3 regions of the Rhizobium sp. YTUHZ044 genome follow, and region 1 is predicted to be linked to each of the others. Evidence: predicted binding sites of a transcription regulator. Region 1 holds the regulator's gene; each other region holds the start of a gene.
What was found. The regulator PhoB, encoded in region 1, activates phosphate uptake and scavenging genes when phosphate is short. The targets are predictions, from matches to a motif close to TGTCATNNANCTGTCAT.

Region 1 (4,469 bases):
TCAAGCCGTCTTCTTGATCTTGGCGGCGCGGATGCTCTCGGCGGCGCGCTCGAGGCGCACAAGCCCTTCGCGAGCTTCCTCGGCAGTGACCACCAGCGGCGGAAGAAGGCGGATGACGTTGTCGCCGGCCGGCACGCCGAGCAGATGCGCGGCCCGGATCGCCTGCAGCAATTCGGCCGAGGGAACCGCAGCCTTGACGCCGAGAAGAAGCCCTTCGCCTCGGATATCCTCGATCACATCGGGATAACGATCCTTGAGCGAGGCCAGTCCCTGGCGGAAGACGAGCGCGACGTCGCGCACATGCTCAAGGAAGCCATCGGCGAGGATGACGTCGAGCACGGCGCTGCCGACCGCCATGGCCAGCGGATTGCCGCCATAGGTCGAACCATGCGTGCCGGCCTTCATGCCGGAAGCGGCCTCGGCGGTTGCAAGGCAGGCGCCGAGCGGGAAACCGCCGCCGATGCCCTTGGCGACGGCCATGATATCAGGCGTGATGCCGGACCATTCATGGGCAAACAGCTTGCCGGTACGGCCGACGCCCGTCTGCACCTCGTCGAGGATCAGCAGCAGGCCATTTTCGTCGCAGATCCGGCGCAGCGCCTTCATGAATTCGCTGGTGGCGGCACGCACGCCGCCCTCGCCCTGCACCGGCTCGATCAGGATTGCGGCCGTCGCATCGGTAATGGCGGCACGCACGGCATCGATGTCGCCGAACGGCACCTGATCGAAACCCGGCGCCTTGGGGCCGAAACCTTCGAGATATTTCTCCTGGCCGCCGGCGGCGATCGTCGCCAGCGTGCGGCCGTGGAAAGCGCCTTCGAAGGTGATGATATGGAACCTCTCGGGATGGCCCTTGGAAAACTGATAGCGGCGCGCCGTCTTGATGGCGCATTCGAGCGCCTCGGCGCCCGAATTGGTGAAGAACACCTTGTCGGCGAAGGTGGCGTCGGTCAGGCGTTTGGCCAGGCGCTCCTGGCCGGGAATTTCATAGATATTGGAGAGGTGCCAGACCTTGTCGGCCTGCTCCTTCAGCGCCGCGACCACATGCGGGTTGCCGTGGCCGACGGAGGTGACGGCGACCCCGGCGCCGAAATCGAGATAACGCTCGCCGCTCTCGGCGATCAGCCATACGCCCTCGCCTCGCTCGAACCGCAGCGGGGCACGAGAATAGGTGTCGTAAAGCGGCGCGGCTTCAGCCATCGCGGGTCTCCCGTTCAATGTTGTCATGCGCGGATTCCGGCTAACAAAACCAGGTCCGAAAAATCAAAAATGCCGCCTTTCGGCGGCGAGCGGTACTATTTCCTTTTCGCGCTGCAATGTCAACAAAACTGCGGCCTTAGCGTATGCCGCAAGCTTGTACAGGGGCACTTTCGGCCTTCAACAGGCATTATTGCAGAAATGACACGCAGAGGCAGCAAGTTGGGGAAAAACTTGAAATTCGATTCATCCGGATTCCCGCGACTCTTGTCACGGAGTCAGCCTCACACTAGGTTAAAGTTCAATTACTAGACTGCATGCGGCGGAACTAGTCACCAAAATTGATCAAGCGTTTCTTGTTTCGGAGGCTTCCGGGACAACGGTGAGGGATTCTGCCATCACCAACGCAAAAGGTGGAGACAGGGCATGAACTGGACAGACGAGCGGGTCGAGAAACTCAAGAAGCTTTGGGCCGAAGGACTGAGCGCCAGCCAGATTGCTGCGCAGCTTGGCGGGGTCAGCCGAAACGCCGTTATCGGCAAGGTGCACAGGCTCAGCCTTCCCGGCCGCGCCAAGGCCGGCGGCACGGCCACCGCGGCGCGCACGCCGAAGCGCCAGACATCCGCGCCGCGCGCGCCGAACTACGCCTCCCGGATCGCCACCCGCACCGTGACCCGCCAGCAGGGCGCAACCCTGCTGAAGGAAGAGATCGAGATCGATACAGTCGAGGAAATGGAATATGTGCCGAAGGGCAACGTGGTGGTGCCGATTTCCCGCCGCCTCGGCCTGACGGAGCTCACCGAACGCACCTGCAAGTGGCCGGTCGGCGATCCGCTCAAGGAAGATTTCCATTTCTGCGGCTGCGAATCCCCGGACAATTCGCCCTATTGCAGCTATCATCAGAAGCTTGCCTATCAGCCGATCAACGAACGCCGCCGGGCGGCGGCGCGGGTCAGCTGAGCGGACCGGTATAGCCAGACATAAAAAACGGGCCGCCGTTTCTTATTCGAGTGGGAAGTGACCTTTGCGTTTAGCAACCCCCACACTCCGTCATGCCAGGGCTTGACGGAGGAGAGGTGGCGCCGGGACAAGTCGGCTTTGCAGGCGCGATGGAAAGGTGGTGCCGAGACGCATAAGCCTCGCCGGCGCAACGACGCTGGCTCCGCAGCGGCGACGATGGACGACAAGGCGGGCCTCACAAGCCGTACTGCCGTGCGTTTGGCGGGAACGCCAACCCCACACTCCCTCAGCCTTCAGGCCTCCATCGAATAACCGGCGCCGCGGACGGTGCGGATGACGTCCTGCATGTTGGAGAAATTCAGCGCCTTGCGCAGGCGGCCGACATGGACGTCGACGGTGCGTTCGTCGACATAGATGTCGTGGCCCCAGACGCCGTCCAGCAGCTGCGAACGGGAAAAGACCCGGCCCGGCGACGACATCAGGAATTCCAGCAGCCGGAATTCGGTCGGGCCGAGGCGGACTTCGCGGCTCTTGCGGTGGACACGATGGGTTTCGCGGTCGAGCTCGATATCGCCGCATTTCAGCACCGAGGACAGCACCTCGGGACGGGCCCGACGCAGCATCGCCTTGACGCGGGCGACGAGCTCGGGGGTCGAGAAGGGCTTGACGACGTAATCGTCGGCGCCGGTGGACAGTCCGCGCACACGCTCGCTCTCCTCGCCGCGCGCCGTCAGCATGATGATCGGCAGCCGCTCGGTTTCCGGCCGCATGCGCAGGCGCCGGCAGAGTTCGATGCCGGAGACGCCGGGCAGCATCCAGTCGAGGATGAGAAGGTCGGGCGTGCGCTCCTGAAGCCTGATCTCGGCCTCGTCGCCGCGCAGGATGGTATCGACCTCAAAGCCTTCCGCCTCAAGATTATAGCGAAGAAGCACGCTCAGCGCTTCCTCGTCTTCAACAACTGCGACTCTCGGGATCATGCGTGTCCGTCTCCTCGCGCACAAGCCTTAAACCGGGACGATTTAAGCAGGCGTCCTGCGCAAATTCAGAAATTGGCTGCGACCTCTTTGCGCGCCCCGAACGGGCGCGCACGCAAGTGACTGGTCCGGGCGGCTGGCCCGGGCGGCTCGTTCGGAACAATTATTCTCGTTCGGAACAATTATTCCGTCGCGGCGCCGACGGTGTTGGCACTGTCATCCTTCGGACGATCGCCTTCCGGCTGGGCGCCCGTCGCCATGTAGTAAATCGTCTCGGCGATGTTGGTGGCATGGTCGCCGATGCGCTCGATGTTCTTGGCGCAAAAGAGCAGATGCGTGCAGCTCGTGATGTTGCGCGGATCTTCCATCATGTAGGTCAAGAGCTCGCGGAACAGCGAGGTGTACATCGCGTCGATCTCGTTGTCGCGTTCGCGGATGGCGGTCGCCTTGTCGGCGGCGCGTGTCGTATAGACGTCGAGCACTTCCTTGAGCTGGACGAGCGCCAGCTCGGAGAGGTGCTCGAGGCCGCGGGCGAGCTTGCGCGGCACGCCTGTGCTCTGCACGGCGATGACGCGCTTGGCGGTGTTCTTGCCGAGGTCGCCGACGCGTTCGAGATCGGCGGCGATGCGGATCGAACCCATGATCTCGCGCAGGTCCGAGGCCATCGGCTGACGGCGGGCGATGGTGACGATCGCCTTGTCGCCAATCTCGCGTTCGGTGTGATCGAGGATCACATCGTCGGAAATGACCTTTTGCGCCAGCGCCGTATCGCCGTTGACCAGCGCCCGGACGGATTCCGCGACCATCTGTTCGGCCAGGCCGCCCATTTCGGAAATCCGCCTGGAGAGGAACTTCAGATCATCATCATAGGCGGAATAAATATGTGTCGATGCCATGGGGCTTTGTCCTCGAATAACGGAAAGCTTCGTGTCGCCGGGATCAGCCGAAGCGACCCATGATGTAATCCTGGGTGCGTGGATCGTCGGGGTTGGTGAACATCTTGTCGGTGTCGTTCTCCTCGACGAGGTTGCCGAGGTGGAACATGGCGGTGCGCTGCGAAACACGCGCGGCCTGCTGCATGGAGTGGGTGACGATGACGATCGTGTAGTTCTCGCGCAACTCGTGGATCAGCTCCTCGACCTTGGCGGTGGCAATCGGATCAAGGGCCGAGCAGGGTTCGTCCATCAGGATGACCTCCGGGCTGACGGCGACGGCGCGGGCAATGCACAGGCGCTGCTGCTGACCGCCGGAGAGGCCGGTGCCGGATTCGTGCACGCGGTCCTTGACCTCGTTCCACAGGCCGGCGCGCTGCAGGCTGCTCTCGACGATCTGGTCGAG
Region 2 (4,469 bases), 330 kb from region 1:
TCGAGGCGCGCACGTTGATCTCCAGGCGTAAGAGCGCATAGGAGGTGAAATTCGGCAGCACCTGTGGCAGGGCGGCGAAGCGCACGCGCTCCCACCAGTTGGCGCCGACGGCCTTCATCCCCTCATGCGGCTTCATGTCGATGTTTTCGGCGACTTCGTAGAAGAGTTTGCCGAGCGCGCCGATCGTGTGCAGGGTGATGGCTATGATGGCGGCGACCGGCCCGATCGACAGGATCGCCGAAAACAGGCCGGCAATGACAATCTCGGGGAAAGCGCGCAGGAACTCCATCAGCCGCTTGGTGACGATGCGCAGCGGCCATGAATTCGTGAGATTGCGCGCGGCAAAGAAGCTCAAGGGAACCGCAAAGATGAAGGCGATGATGGTCGAGATGAGCGCTACGTTGATCGTGACGATCATCAGCTCGAAATATTCCGGAATGTAGAAGGCACCCCAGACGTAGACGCGGCCCTTGTCGAAGTTGAATTCCTCGCCGCCTCTGTCGTTGACGCTGGCTATGTCGAACAGCGCGCGCCGGACATCGTTCCAATCCTTGGGAATGAGCCAGCTCAGGAAGTCGAAAAGATGCGGCAGACGCTCGAAGAAATGGCCGGCATTGCTCTCATCGGCGAACCGGACGGAGCTGACGAATGCCGCAACGAGGATGACCAAGCCAAGCACGGTATAAAAGCGGCGCTTCGCGACCATCCGATCCCAGGCGGTGGCGATCTCCTGCGTGCTCTGCACGTGCGGCTGTGTTTCGGCAATGGTCATGGACGCTCCGCGCGGTAACAAACAAAGGGCGGCCGTTGCCGGCCGCCCCGCATTGGAAAGGCGATCAGCCGCCGATGGCCGCCTTGCGAACCTCGACGACAGCATTGTAGAAGTCGTGCTTGACCGGGGCATAGCCCTTGTAGTCGCCGCCTTCGACAGCCGAGAAGCACTTGTGATCCTTTTCCGGCAGGGCCGTGAAGAAGGCTGCGAGCTTCGTCTGCCACTCTTGGCCGAGGGCGTTGCGCACGACGAGCGGGCCGTTCGGGATCAGCGGCGAACGCCAGACTTCAACGAGCTTGTTCGGGTCCACGGCGCCCTTGTCGACTTCCTTGCGGAAGGTGCCGGAGGTGTAGCCGTCCTTGAAATCGCCGATGCCCGACGAGTCATCGACTGCGACGTCGACCTTGCCGTCATAGGCGGCAAGCAGGTTGTTTTCATGCCCGCCGTTGAACTGGGTCGAGGCAAAGAACTTGTCATTCGGCATGCCGGTGTCCTTCGGGATCTGCGTCAGCGGAACGAGGTAACCGGAGGTGGAGTCCGGATCGGCGTAGCCGAGCTTCTTGCCTTTGGCGTCCTTGATGGTCTTGATACCGGAGGACTTCAGTGCAAGGCCGATCGAGTAATAACCCGTCGAACCATCTTTCTGCTGCGTCGTCAGGATCGGCGTAACGGCCTTCGAATCCTTGAGGTAGACGGAGGCGTAGCCGGAAGCGCCGAGTTCGGCGAAGTCGAGCGTGCCGCCGAGCAGACCCTGGATAACGCCGTCATAATCGGCGGCCGGGAAGAGCGAGACCTTCTCGAAGCCGAACTCCTGCTTCAGATGGTCCGCAAGGCAGGCATAATTGCGCAGGCGATCGGTTTCGTTTTCGCCGCCAAGGATGCCGATGCGGAATTCCTTGAGGTCTGCGGCATTGGCGGCGCCGGCGAGCGCGAACAGCGCCGTTGCCGCAAAGAGTGCTTTCTTCAACATGCGTTCTCTCCTATCGACCGGTGTTCCGGCCTTCCCGTTACGAAGAATGTGCCCTTGACGCGGGCGTTCGATCGCGGCCGTCCCGCTCAGAGACCGGCCAATGCCAGCGGTTGGGCGCCGGCGGATGGATTGTCTGCCCGCTCGGCAGCGATATTGATGGATGTCGACGTCATGGTTTCGTCGATGCCGGCGCCATCCTTGTCCGTTCCGTAGATTGCCTTCACGGCTTCGGCCGTCAGCTCCGAGGGCTTGCCGTCAAAGACGACGCGGCCGCCGGCCATGCCGACGATGCGCTCACAATAGTTGCGGGCAGTGTCGAGCGTATGCAGATTTGTGATGACGGTGATGCCCTCGCGCTCGTTGATGTCGCGCAGCGCATCCATGACGATCTTGGCGTTCAGCGGGTCGAGCGAGGCGATAGGCTCGTCGGCGAGTACCATCCTCGGGTTCTGCATCAGCGCCCGGGCGATCGCCACGCGCTGCTGCTGGCCGCCGGAAAGCGTGCCGGCCGGCTGCAGCGCCGTCTGCTCGATGCCGAGGCGCTCCAGTGCGGCGATCGCATGAACGCGTTCTTCCCGGGTGAAGATGTTGAGAAGGCTCAGAAGCGTCGAGCGGTGATTGAGGCGGCCGAGCATGACATTTGTGAGAACATCGAGGCGCGGCACCAGGTTGAACTGCTGAAAGATCATCGCACAGTCGCGCTGCCAGTTGCGCAATGCCTGACCGCGAAGCCCGGAGACCTCGACGCCGGCGAAATGAATGGAGCCGGAGCTCGGTTCCTGCAGCCGATTGATCATGCGCAGCAGCGTCGACTTGCCGGCGCCGGAGCGGCCGATGATGCCAACCATCTGGCCCTGGGCAACGGTGAGCGTCACGGCATCGACGGCGAGCTTGTTTCCGAAACGGCGGGTGACATCCTTCAGCTCGAACATCATGCTCTTCCCTTGCACTCCAGGCCTTGGTCAGCATCGCATTAGTCCCGCTTCATGAACCTCCAATGTCATATTTGTGTAAGAGGTGTCACAAATCTCCGTGTCTCGGCGGTGGCGTCTAGCATTCGTAGCGGGCCAGAAAATCTTCCGCGCTAAGGTTGCGGAAATCCTGCAAGGCCAGGCGCAACCGGTCGTGTTGCCAATCCCACCAGGAAAGCCTGTCCATGCGTTCGCCGATCTCTTTCGGGAAACGTTCGCGGATCAGCTTCGCCGGCACACCGCCGACGATCGTGTATGATGCAACGTCCTTCGATACGACCGCGCCGGCCCCGATGACGGCGCCATTGCCGACGTTGACGCCGGGCAGGATGGTCGCGCCATGGCCGATCCAGACGTCGTGGCCGATCGTCACCCGGTTCGAGCGCCGCCAGGCGAAGAAATCCGTCTCCATATCGGCGTCCGGCCAGTAATTGGCGGCGCGATAGGTGAAATGATGCAGAGTCGCGCGCCAGGTCGGGTGGTTGGTGGCGTTGATGCGCACGGCGGCGGCGATATTGACGAACTTGCCGATCGTTGCGCACCAGACGGCGCCGTCCTGCATGATGTAGGAATAGTCGCCGAAGGTCGCCTCGCTGATGCGGCAGCGTTCGGAGACCTCCGTATAGCGCCCGAAGGTGGAATCGCTGACCTCGGCCGTTTCGTGGATGGCGGGCTCGATACCAAGCTTGCGGCTCATGCGGCAATCTTCCTCGGCGAGAACTGCTGGACGTCGAGGATGCGGTCGGCGACGGCCTCGCGCACTTCCTCGTCATGGAAGATGCCGAGAAGGGCGACGCCCGCCTTCTTCTTCTCTGCGATCATGCCGACGACGACGGCGCGGTTTTTCGCATCCAGCGAGGCTGTGGGTTCATCGAGTAGCAGGATCGTATGCTCGGTGATGAAGCCGCGGGCGATGTTGACGCGCTGCTGCTCGCCGCCGGAAAAGGTGGCGGGCGGAAGTTGCCAAAGCGCCTCCGGCAGGTTGAGCCTGGCAAGCAGGGCGCCTGCCTTTTCGCGTGCAACGACGATTTCTTCGCCGCGCGCCACGAGCGGCTCGGCCACCACGTCGATTGCCGCCACGCGCGGTACGGTGCGCAGGAATTGGCTGACATAGCCGAGCGTATCGCGGCGAACATTGAGCACGGTGCGCGGATCGGCGGCGGCGAGGTCGACGATCCGCCCGTCGTGGCGGACGAGGATCTGGCCGGTGTCGACGGCATAATTGCCGTAGATCATCTTGAGCAGCGAGCTCTTGCCGATGCCTGAGGGGCCGCCGAGAACGACGCATTCGCCTGACGACACGGAGAAGGCGACGTCGGAGACGACGGGCAGCCTGATGCCGTCGCGCAGGTGCATGGTGAAGCTCTTCGAGACTTCGGAAACGACGAGGGGCGTTGGCATGATATGGTTTTCCTGGTTTCTAGCTCAGACCTGCAGGATCGAGGAGACGAGCAGCTGCGTGTAAGGCTCTCTTGGATCGTCGAGCACGCGGTCGGTGAGGCCCTGTTCGATGACGTAGCCGTCCTTCATCACCATCATGCGGTGCGAGAGCAGGCGGGCGACGGCGAGATCGTGGGTGACGATGATGGCCGAGAGGCCAAGATCGTTGACGAGGCCTCGCACCAGATCGAGCAGGCGCGCCTGCACCGAAACATCGAGGCCGCCGGTCGGCTCGTCCATGAAGACCAGACGCGGGCCGGTGACGAGGTTGCGGGCGATCTGCAGGCGCTGGCGCATGCCGCCGGAAAAGGCGCGC
Region 3 (4,469 bases), 2.0 Mb from region 1:
GTTGATGCCCTTCGTCCGATCAAGTGCGACCAGCACGTTCTGATTAACATGCACCGGATCGTCGCTCGGAGTTTCAATGTAGCGATGCCGGTAGGATTTCTTCCAAGGATGGACGGCGATATGCCACGGACCGGGACCAAGGAAGGCTTCGCGGGGTACAAGGTCGAAAATGCGTTCATACCGTTCATCCGGCGAGCCTGTGGCCGCGGCCATCATCCTTGCGTTTAGCCGACGGACTTCTTGCAGTACGAGACTTGATCTCCTCGTCATTTCGACATCTCTCCTTCATCGTCTCCGAACCGTCATGCGGATGGCAGTGTTGAAATAGAGCTTTCAGAATGTCTCACGAGCTATTTCGGGAAAATGAACCATCTGCAACTCTGTGCCGCAAGTGAATATGGCACCAATCTCTGCTTGAATTCACATTTGCCTGGGACTGGCCGAACCTCGTGCACATGGATGAGTGCGCGAACTCAGGAACGGTTTACCCACCGCGCTTCGGCGTCATCCTCACGTCAGCGCCATAGGCATCGCGCAGTTTGTCTTCCTGTCCCGGCTGCCGGTCGGCGGCCTGGTGGAGCAGGATCGTGTCGTAGCCCTGCAAACGCGTTCCCTCGATCAGCGTGACGTCGGAATTCCCAGGATTGTCGGATCGCTCGAACCAGTCGACGGAGTGGTGCAGGAAATTCATTTCGACCGCGCGGTTGGTGACGCCATGGCCGACGATCGCGACGTTGTGGTCGCCGGTCTCGGCTTCGCGCATGACGGTCTGGAGGAAGAGACGCACCCGCTGCGCCACGTCCGCCCGGCTTTCGCCGTCCGGCGGCCGTGCATAGAACTTGCCGCTGTTGTTGCGGAGCCTCGCCCATTTTTCGAATTCCTCGGGGAATTTCTGTTTCTGCTCGGCATGATCGTAGATTTCGGTGAAGAGGCCGAAATCCTGCTCGCGCAGAAGATAATCTTCCCTGACATCGCCGACGAAGTTTTCCGGCAGCACTTCGAGCAGCGCATCCTTGCTCTGGCGCGTGCGCAGGAACGGCGAATACCAGATATGCAGCTTCTGGAATCCCTCGCTCGGCAGCCCTCTCAGGTACGAGGCGATGACAGCGCCTGCCTCCGCCGCCTGGCGATAGCCCCACTCGGTCAACGGCACGTTATGATCGCCGAACTGACGGTAGGCCTGTTCGTTGATGTTGCCGAGGGATTCGCCGTGGCGAACGAGAAAGAGACGCATCGGCCATCCCCGCTTCATCGGATATGGAATCGTCGTCATCGTGAACGCGCTCGATTGGCAGGGCAATATCGTCGGTCGGAAAAGGGGGCGAGCGTCTGGTCGCCGCTTGCCCCAATCCGCCTGGCCCGTCGATCTTGTTCACTCGGTTCCAAAATCAAGGAGCGAGGGAGGGTCTTCCGCGCTATCAGCGGCCCTGGAAGATCTTGATGAGCTTTGGCGTAAACCGGTGAGCCTTGATGTCGAGCAGATCCTGATACGTGGCCCGACCGGAGATCGCGGCCGCCAGATATCGCTGGCAGGCGACCCTCGGAGCGTCCTTGTCAGAGACGTTTGTCACGATCCCGGCGGTGCGACGCGCATTTGCATCGAAATCCTTTGCGCACACTTTGACGAACTCATTTCTCGCTCTGGTGCTGCCTTGCAGCAACGTGACGGTCGCATCATAATCCTGCTGCGTCGGTGCACAGCCTGCAAGTATTGCAATAGAAATCATTATCGTCGCGGTGCGGACATGCATCATCAACCCCCATGGATACGCCAAATCGGCACCTGCTGTTAATTTGATTCTCGGCATGCGGGAAAGATCTAGAACCTCGCGGCACGAAATTATGGTGATCGGATTTCCGATTTCGGTTTTGCGACCTTCGTGACCGACGGGATCGGCGTTTACCATCCAGACGGTATGGGTCGGTCTGCAGGGCTTTTCCCCAGCTTGTCATCTTCCTGAAACACGAGTCTGGTTTTGGAGGGCTAGATGAAAGATGGGGCACGAGCACTGTTCGTGACAAACATGATGGAACCCAGACATTTCCGCACGCTCTTCATTTCCGATATTCATCTCGGCTCGAAGGCCGCGAAGGCTGATTTCCTGCTCGATTTCCTGCGCTACCACGAGGCAGACACCATCGTGCTCGTCGGCGACATCGTCGACGGCTGGCGTCTGAAACGCAGCTGGTACTGGCCGCAGGTCTGCAACGACGTCGTCCAGAAGCTGTTGCGCAAGGCGCGCAAGGGCACGCGCGTCGTTTATATCCCAGGCAATCACGACGAATTTCTGCGCGACTTCCCGGGCATGCATTTCGGCGGCATCGAGGTCGTCGAGCGTATGATGCATGACGGCGCGGACGGCAAGAGATACCTGATCCTGCACGGCGACGAGTTCGATGTCGTCGTCCGCAACGCCCGCCTGCTCGCCTATCTCGGCGACTGGGCCTATGATACGGCGATCCGCATCAACATCCTGCTCGCGGCCGTACGCCGCCGCCTCGGCATGCCTTATTGGTCGTTCTCCGCCTGGGCGAAGCTGCAGGTCAAGCACGCGGTCAATTTCATCGGCGAGTTCGAGCGCGTCGTCGCCGAAGAGGCCCGCAAGAGCGGCGCCGACGGCGTGATCTGCGGCCACATCCACCACGCCATGATCCAGGATATGGACGGCATTCGCTACATCAACACGGGTGACTGGGTGGAAAGCTGCACGGCGGTTGCCGAACATGCCGACGGCACCTTCGAACTGATCACCTGGCGGGCGCTTGCCACCGCCGTACCGGCGCTTACCGCCATCGAGAGTACCGAAGAGGCGGAACTCGCCCCGCAGGCGGCGTGATTTTACGGCCGTCGCTGTCGCGGCGGCTCGCCGGCAATTTAGCCGTTACCGCGAGGTAACAGGCCATATTTATTTTCTAAAACGTTTCCGGACGGCTATTTCTCGCAATAGTCGCCCCCCGGGTCGTGTGTTAGGAAAACATCCAGTTTCCTTCAGGTCCACAGATGATTCCCGCTCAACATTCCCCGGGTGAGGGAGCGCCGCCGCGCTTCCGGCTGCTCAGTGCGCTGTCTTATTGCGCGCCGCTGCTCGTCAATGGCGTCGTGCTGCCATTCTTCCCGGTATGGCTGGAAACCCATAGTTTCAGCGACCATGAAATCGGCATTATCCTCGCCATACCGATGGTGGTTCGAGTCTTGGTGGCGCCTGTCGTCGCCATGATCGCCGACCGCATGAAGGAGCGCGCCACCGTGCTGCTCTGGTCGGGGAGCCTGTCGCTGCTGACGGCGATCGCGCTTTACTGGTCGACCAGCTTCTGGCCGGTGACAATCGTCTTCGCGCTGCAGGGCGCCAGCTTTGCGCCCTATGTGCCCGTGGTCGAATCGATCGTCATTTCAGGCGTGCGGCGTTGGGGGCTCGATTATGGGTCGATGCGCGTGTGGGGCTCCATCGCCTTCATCGTCTCGACGCTGGTCGGCGGTCAGCTGATCAGCCGGTGGGGCGGCGGCATGGTGCTCATCGTCATGGTGTTCGGCTTCATGATGACGGTAGTGATGGCGATCTTCTGTCCGCGTATCGGGCCGACCCGGCGGCGCGGTCTGCCGATCGACCTTCCTGCCGCCACCGGCAGCGGCCTGCGCGAACCGCATTTGCTGCTGCTTCTGATCGGCGTCGCCATCCAGCAGTCGAGCCATGCCGTGCTCAATGCTTTCTCCTCGATCTATTGGCATCAGCTCGGCTTTTCCGGCACGCAAGTCGGCCTGCTCTGGAGCGCCGGCGTTGCCTCGGAGGTGACGGTGTTCTTTCTGTCGAAGCGGCTCAATCGGCGCTTCACTGCCTGGACCCTAATCCGCTTCGGCTGCGCCGTCAGCGTCTGCCGCTGGATCCTGTTTCCCATGAATGCCGGCTTTGCCGGCTTCCTTCTGCTGCAATGCTTCCACGGCTTCACCTATGCCTTCGTGCATACCGGCGTGCAGCGGCGGATCGTGGCGACAGTGCAGGAGACGCAGGAGGCCTCGGCGCAGGGCGCCTATTTCTTTTATGTCGGCATGGCGATGGGGTTAATGACCATCGCTTCGGGTTATCTCTACGCTTGGCTCGGTCTCGTCAGTTATTACGTCATGGCGCTCGTCGCTCTTACGGGCCTCGGGATCGTCATCTCAGCCTATTATCTTCAGCCCCAGAGGGCGCTTTCCGGCGGAAAGACCAGGGAAGCGGCGTAGCGCAGGCCGGGCTCGCGGTCGTGGGCAAGCAGCAGCGGGCCGTCGAGATCGACAAAATCGGCATTCTGCGCGAGCAGCACGGCCGGCGCCATGGCGAGCGAGGTGCCGACCATGCAGCCGATCATGATCGAAATGCCGAGTCTCTCGGCTTCGGTCTTCATTGCCAAGGCCTCGGTGAGGCCGCCTGTCTTGTCGAGCTTGATATTGATCGCATCATAGCGGTCGGCAAGGCTTGCGAGATCGCCGGTGT

Region 2: a site for PhoB is predicted at 2,741-2,757, ahead of phnC (phosphonate ABC transporter ATP-binding protein). Genes of this name have one in related genera too.
Region 3: a site for PhoB is predicted at 1,948-1,964, ahead of NL154_RS10825 (UDP-2,3-diacylglucosamine diphosphatase). Genes of this name have one in related genera too.

What each region holds. Positions count from the first base shown of each region.
Region 1 is NZ_CP101426.1:153,721-158,189, reverse strand. Features, by position in the region: gene NL154_RS00760 (aspartate aminotransferase family protein) at 1-1,200, opposite strand; gene NL154_RS00755 (GcrA family cell cycle regulator) at 1,624-2,157, shown strand; gene phoB (phosphate regulon transcriptional regulator PhoB) at 2,451-3,134, opposite strand; gene phoU (phosphate signaling complex protein PhoU) at 3,314-4,027, opposite strand; gene pstB (phosphate ABC transporter ATP-binding protein PstB) at 4,071-4,469, opposite strand, start outside.
Region 2 is NZ_CP101426.1:4,490,912-4,495,380, forward strand. Features, by position in the region: gene phnE (phosphonate ABC transporter, permease protein PhnE) at 1-772, opposite strand, end outside; gene phnD (phosphonate ABC transporter substrate-binding protein) at 837-1,742, opposite strand; gene phnC (phosphonate ABC transporter ATP-binding protein) at 1,829-2,674, opposite strand; gene NL154_RS21895 (DapH/DapD/GlmU-related protein) at 2,793-3,410, opposite strand; gene phnL (phosphonate C-P lyase system protein PhnL) at 3,407-4,114, opposite strand; gene phnK (phosphonate C-P lyase system protein PhnK) at 4,139-4,469, opposite strand, start outside.
Region 3 is NZ_CP101426.1:2,169,441-2,173,909, reverse strand. Features, by position in the region: gene NL154_RS10840 (protein-L-isoaspartate O-methyltransferase family protein) at 1-213, opposite strand, end outside; gene NL154_RS10835 (histidine phosphatase family protein) at 485-1,234, opposite strand; gene NL154_RS10830 (hypothetical protein) at 1,419-1,751, opposite strand; gene NL154_RS10825 (UDP-2,3-diacylglucosamine diphosphatase) at 2,025-2,837, shown strand; gene NL154_RS10820 (MFS transporter) at 3,002-4,219, shown strand; gene dgcA (N-acetyl-D-Glu racemase DgcA) at 4,171-4,469, opposite strand, start outside.